One region of the Pseudoalteromonas sp. SWXJZ10B genome, then DNA from elsewhere that is predicted to be linked to it. Evidence: predicted binding sites of a transcription regulator. Region 1 holds the regulator's gene; the other holds the start of a gene.
The links. The regulator MetJ, encoded in region 1, represses methionine synthesis genes. The targets are predictions, from matches to a motif close to TAGACGTCTAGACGTCTA.

Region 2: the regulator MetJ is predicted to act here: its motif matches at 1,636-1,653, upstream of I6F54_RS09900 (homoserine O-succinyltransferase).

What each region holds. Positions count from the first base shown of each region.
Region 1 is NZ_JADYXD010000005.1:182,889-186,423, forward strand. Features, by position in the region: gene metL (bifunctional aspartate kinase/homoserine dehydrogenase II) at 1-474, opposite strand, end outside; gene metB (cystathionine gamma-synthase) at 645-1,892, opposite strand; gene metJ (met regulon transcriptional regulator MetJ) at 2,182-2,502, shown strand; gene I6F54_RS06945 (malic enzyme-like NAD(P)-binding protein) at 2,749-3,535, opposite strand, start outside.
Region 2 is NZ_JADYXD010000008.1:114,511-118,045, forward strand. Features, by position in the region: gene I6F54_RS09895 (homocysteine S-methyltransferase family protein) at 1-634, opposite strand, end outside; gene I6F54_RS09900 (homoserine O-succinyltransferase) at 624-1,571, opposite strand; gene ettA (energy-dependent translational throttle protein EttA) at 1,794-3,467, shown strand.

The sequences.
Region 1 (3,535 bases):
TTGCGCATGCATTAATTCGCCATCATTTAAGATAAAAAGAGTACGTGCATCTTGAGCGCATGCCTCAATATTTAGCTGCTGTAAATAAGTAGCGAGTAAACGTGCTGACCACAGTTCGCCATGTGCAAGTAATGCAGCCTCTTTTAGCTGCTCAGCTTGAGCAAGTTCTGCAATATAGCTAAGTTCTATACTTAGTGTTTTAAGTGCACTTCGTTTTAAATCAGCTTCTAATAGCTGCTCTATTAAATCACTTTGATGGTTATTTAACTGCAGTAAAATATCAGCGACTGCTTGAGTATCTTGTTTTTGATAGCTTTGCCACAACGACACAAGTGTATCTGTAGTTTTACCTGCAGCAGACACCACAACACAGTCGCCCGTCTGAGTACGCCCAATAATTATTTTAGCTACGCTTTGATATCGCTCACTTGAGCTTAAACTCGAGCCACCAAATTTATGTACACAATTGACCATATTTATACCAATTCGCTTAATTAAGTTGTCTATTTTGAGGATAAGAAAACCGTGTCGATAACAAGGCAAAAATTTCGTTGTTTAGTTGTTCTATATGAGAAATTTTTAACGAAGTTAGCGTGCGGTTTAATCCCTCAAATTGATTAGGTATTATTGCGGATTGGTATTACTTACCAAAGCGCCGGACGGGCTGCACTTAATTTAACGTTACCGCCAGAAGTGCCTGCTCCTTTGCCTACACGGCCAACATTTTTATTTTGCCCTGGTTTTACAAGTTCAAACACTCGCTCAAAATCAGCGACTAAATCGCGTATATCTTCAATACCTACCGAAATACGAATAAGCGTATCGCCCACGCCCGCTTCTAAACGTGCTGTTGCCTCCATACCTGCGTGCGTCATAGTTGCAGGGTGACAAATTAAGCTCTCTACGCCACCTAGTGACTCAGCTAAACTAAACGTTTTAAGGCTAGTTAAAAATGCCGCAGCGTCGTTTATATCGCCTTTAATATCAAAACTCACCATGCCACCAAAACCAAGTTGCTGTGCTTTAGCCAGCTCATGTTGAGGATGTGACTCAAGACCTGGGTAGTAAACTTGGCTTACATATTCAGAGCTTTCAAGATACTTAGCTATTGCCAGGGCATTTTCTTGATGCTGCCTTAGGCGCACATTTAAAGTACGTAAACCACGAAGCGTTAAATAGCTATCAAAAGGCGCACCCGTAATACCAATGTTATTAGCCCACCAAGCAAGCTCATCACCAAGCTCTTGTGTTGCGGTAATAACTGAGCCGCCTACTACATCTGAGTGTCCGTTAATGTATTTAGTGGTTGAATGCACCACAATATCTACACCAAATTTAATAGGGTTTTGTAAAGCAGGCGACAAAAACGTGTTATCTGCAGCCACCAATGCACCGCATTGCTTTGCAACATCGGTAACCGCTTTAATATCTGTTAAACGAAGTACTGGGTTACTTGGGGTTTCTATCCAAATAAGCTTAGGTTTAATTACTAAAATTTGTTGAAGGCTTTCTTCTTTTGTTAAATCTAATATTTCGAGCTTTAGTAGTCCGCGTTTTTGTAAAGATGTAAATAAACGATAGCTGCCACCATAACAATCATGTGGAATTACTAACGTATCGTCACTATTAAGTAGCTGAGTAGCTAAATGCACGGCAGCCATGCCTGTAGCTGTAATTATGCCACGAGCGCCACCTTCAAGCTTAGCAAGCGTCTCAGCTAAAATATCACGATTAGGATTACCGCTACGACCATAATCATACTCACGCTTAGTATCAAAGTCGGCAAACGAATAAGTAGTCGATAAATAAATTGGCGGTACCACCGCACCATGATGTTTATCAGCATCAACGCCGTTACGTACAGCAATGGTTGCTTTGTTTTTTTCGCTCATATTCGTCACCTGATTAATTTGGATGTTTAGACGTCTAAAAGAGTAAGTTATCCGTTTTGATAAGTCAAAGTATTTTAAAGCTCTAGATGGCTAAAAGTAGAAGGGGCCTCTGCGAATAACACATTTTAGCTCACAAAAGTGTGCTTATCTTTACACCTACAATAGGCTTATTAAGATAGATCGGTATCTATTATTTGACTATCTTTTTTAAATCGATAGAATTTCACGCATATTTACACGCTTTTTATACCGTGTGAGAAATTAATAATCTGAGGCAACGATACATCTTATGGCTAAATGGAATGGTGAGTATATTCACCCATACGCAGAACACGGTAAAAAATCAGAGCAAGTTAAAAAGATCACCGTTTCGATCCCGCTAAATGTATTAAAGGTATTAACTGACGAACGTACACGTCGTCAAATCAATAACCTTCGCCATGCTACAAATAGTGAATTGCTATGTGAGGCATTTTTGCATGCTTTTACTGGCCAACCTTTACCAAATGACGATGACTTACGTAAAGATAACGCCGAAAAAGTGCCAGAAGAAGTTAAAAAAATAATGCAAGAAATGGGTCTAGAAGTACCCGTTTTAAACGAAGAATAAATATTACAAAGATAAAAAAAACCTCAGTAATTACTGAGGTTTTTTTATGTCTAAATTTTATTGCATAGATCTACTGTATAGATTTATACCAATTCGCTTAATGAAGTGATCTATTTTGAGGGAAGAAAATCGTGTCGATAACAAGGCAAAAATTTCGTTATTTAGTTGTTCTATATCAGAAATTTTTAACGTAGTTAACGTCAGATTTAATCCCTCAAATTGATTAAGTATTATTGCGGATTGGTATTACCGCATATAATTTTCTGGTAAATCAATTTGTGCTACACCCGACTCAATAGCAGCAAGTGCAACAGCTCTTGCTATACGCGGCAGTAAACGTGGATCCATTGGTTTTGGAATAATATACTGCGCACCAAATTCTAGTTTATCTACACCAGCGGCTTTTAAAACTTCTGCAGGTACTGGCTCTTTGGCAATACTTCGAATAGCATCTACTGCAGCAATTTTCATTTCATCGTTAATAGCGCTTGCACGTACATCAAGCGCACCACGGAAAATAAACGGGAAACATAAAACATTATTAACTTGGTTAGGGTAATCAGAGCGCCCTGTTGCCATGATTAAATCGTTGCGTGCGCCGTGCGCAAGTGCAGGATCAATCTCAGGATCTGGATTTGAACATGCAAACACAACTGGTTTTGCAGCCATTAGCTTTAAATCTTCAGCCGCTAATAAGTTAGGGCCAGAAACACCCACAAATACATCCGCATCTGCAATTACATCTTGCAATGTACGCTTATCGGTATTGTTAGCAAAAAGCTGTTTATATTCATTTAAGTCATCGCGGCGGGTATGAATAACACCTTTGCGGTCAAGCATATAAATGTGTTCACGCAGTGCACCACACTTAATTAACAGCTCCATACACGCAACAGCGGCAGCGCCTGCACCTAAACATACAATAATTGCATCTTCAATTGACTTACCTTGTACTTCTAGCGCATTTAACATACCAGCAGCCGTTACAATGGCAGTACCGTGTTGATCATCATGAAAAACAGGAATGCTACAA
Region 2 (3,535 bases), on a different contig from region 1:
TACGTCCTGCTTGCTCAAAGGCTTCTTCTACGCCAAACGAGGCGGCTTTTGCGTTAAGGGTATCGAATATAGTTTCGATTAGTATTAAATCGGCGCCGCCTTCCATTAATGCAAGTGTTGATTCAATATACGCAGTAACCAGCTTGTCAAAGGTGACATTTCGGTAACCCGGATCGTTTACGTCTGGCGAAATTGAACACGTTTTAGATGTCGGCCCTAAAACACCGGCTACATAACGTGGTTTTTCTGGCGTTTTAGCCGTAAATTCATCACAAATGGCGCGTGCTAATTTAGCCGACTCTAGGTTTATTTCACGACTTAGGCTTGCCATGTCGTAATCTTCCATCGAAATAGTGGTCGAGTTAAACGTATTGGTTTCGATAATATCGGCGCCCGCTGATAAAAAACCACGATGAATATCAGTGATTAAATTAGGCTTGGTTAGGCTTAATAAATCGTTATTACCTTTAATTAATACATGCCAGTCTTTAAAACGCTCTCCGCGATAGTCTTCTTCTTCTAGCTTATGATCTTGGATCATGGTGCCCATAGCGCCATCTAAAATTAAAATGCGTTCTTTTAATGCGGCGCTTATTTCGGCTTGCTTATTATTTGTAGGAGCGTTATTCGGCATAGTTGTTAGTCCTCACGTCTTGGCTAACTAAATTAATATCATACGGTGTGGTTTGGTACACGTAGTAATTTAACCAGTTCGAAAAAAGTAAAAAAGCATGGCTTTGCCACGTTTTTGAAGGTTGTTTGGTTGCATCGTCATCCGGAAAATAATTTTCGGGTTTTGGTGCATTAGGGCTTTTTTTACAATCGCGGTCGTATTCTGCTTTTAGCGAGTTGGCGTCATACTCAGGGTGACCGGTTATAAACACTTGGCTACCCGATTTATTTTTAAGTAAGTAAGCCCCTACTCGCTCAGAACCTGCCAGTACAACTAGCTCATCGCAGGCGTTTATTTTATTTATATCAATGTGACCATAGCGTGAGTGCGGTACTAAAAAGGTGTCGTCGAACCCGCGAGTCAGTGCGCCGTGATCAAAGTAACATTGGTGAGTAAATACGCCACACAGTTTGTCGTCTTTTAAATCGCGCTTTAAATTGTAACGATGGTATAGCGCTGCATGTGCTGCCCAGCACGAAAATAACGTAGAGGTAACGTGTTGCTCAGCCCAATCAATAATGACCTTTAGCTCATCCCAATACGCTACATCGTCGTATTCTAAATGCGCAAGTGGCGCGCCAGTTACTATTAATGCGTCGTAATTGTTGTCTTTAACCTCAGAAAAATAACGATAAAAGGTATCAAGGTGCTCTTCTGAGTTGCTACTACTGCGGTGAGTGTCGAGGCGCAGCAGCTCTACGTTTACTTGCAAAGGCGAGTTGGCAAGCAAGCGGATAAACTGAACTTCGGTTTCTACTTTATTAGGCATTAAGTTTAAAATAGCCAAACGCATTGGGCGTATTTCTTGCGTTTTTGCACGTGTTTTAGGCATTACAAATACGTTTTCTTGACGTAAACGTGCAATTGCCGGCAACTCGTCTTTTACTGTAATTGGCATACTTTACTCCTGCTCATAAAAACCGAAGCTTAATTATGAACTGAAAGTAAAAAATATCAACCTCTAGATGTATAGATGTCTAAATGAAATTTATTCATGATTTTATACTTTACTTACAAGCATGCTTTAGTGCTTTAAAACCCGCCATTCGTTGACTGTTTCACCTGTCAGCCACTACAATACAACATTGAAATTTTTATTATTATTTGAAGGCTTTCCTCCATGGTTTTACCTGATAAATTTATATTCTCGATGAGTCGAGTATCTAAGGTTGTGCCACCTAAGCGCACTATCTTAAAAGATATTTCGTTACATTTTTTTCCTGGCGCTAAAATTGGTGTGCTTGGTTTAAACGGTTCTGGTAAATCTACGTTACTACGTATTATGGCCGGTGTTGACCAAGATTTTGAAGGTGATGCACATCCTCAGCCTGGTACAAAAATTGGTTATTTACCGCAAGAGCCTGTTTTAGACGAAAGCAAAACAGTTCGTGAAATTGTTGAAGAAGCTGTTGGCGAAGTTAAACACGCACTTAAACGTCTTGACGAAGTGTATAACGAATACGCCATGGAAGACGCTGACTTTGACGCACTTGCAAAAGAGCAAGGCGAGCTTGAAGCTGTTATTCAGGCGCACGATGGTCACAACATTGATAACGTTTTAGAGCGTGCTGCTGATGCACTTCGCCTGCCAGAATGGGATGCTAAAATTGAGCACCTTTCAGGTGGTGAGCGTCGTCGTGTTGCTATATGTCGATTACTGCTTGAAAAACCAGACATGCTTATTCTCGATGAACCTACTAACCACTTGGATGCTGAGTCGGTTGCATGGTTAGAGCGCTTTTTACACGATTACGAAGGCACTGTTGTGGCGGTTACGCATGACCGTTACTTCCTTGATAATGTAGCTGGTTGGATATTAGAGCTTGACCGTGGTGAAGGTATTCCATGGGAAGGTAACTACTCTTCTTGGCTTGAACAAAAAGATGCGCGCTTACAGCAAGAACAAAAATCTGAAAAAGCACGTCAAAAATCAATTGCGCAAGAACTTGAATGGGTTCGTTCAAACCCTAAAGGTCGCCAAGCTAAGTCAAAAGCACGTATGGCTCAGTTTACTGAAATGCAGCAGTCTGATTACCAAAAACGTAACGAAACTAACGAGATGTTTATTCCACCTGGCCCGCGCTTAGGCGATCAAGTGCTTGAAGTAACGAATCTTCGTAAGAGTTTTGGCGATCGCGTTTTAATTGACGATTTAAGCTTTAGCATGCCAAAAGGTGCCATTGTGGGCATTATTGGTGCCAATGGCGCGGGTAAATCAACGCTGTTTAAAATGATCAGTGGTGAGCAAAAGCAAGACAGCGGTAGCATTACCGTTGGCGAAAGCGTACACCTTGCTACTGTTGATCAGTTCCGCGACGGTATGGACGAAAGCAAAACTGTTTTCCAAGAAATATCAGACGGCCAAGACGTACTAAAAATTGGTAACTTTGAGTTCCAAAGTCGTGCGTATGTAAGTCGCTTTAACTTTAAAGGTAACGATCAGCAAAAGTTTGTTAAAGACCTATCAGGTGGTGAGCGTAACCGTTTACACCTTGCTAAGTTATTAAAAGCTGGCGGCAATGTGTTACTACTCGATGAGCCAACCAATGACTTGGACGTTGAAACATTACGTGCGCTAGAGAACGCTATTTTAGAGTTCCCTGGTTGCGTAATGTGTATCTCGCATGACCGTTGGTTCCTTGACCGTATTGCTACGCACATTTTAGATTACCGCGACGAAGGTCAAATTAACTTCTTTGATGGTAACTATACTGAATACGAAGAGTGGCTTAAAAAGACACTAGGTGCAGCAGCAACTGAACCTAAACGTATTAAGTACAAAAAAATTGGTTAATATTTACTGTAGCTAATTTATTACAGTAAAACTAAGCCCTGCATTTATGCGGGGCTTTTTTATGCCAC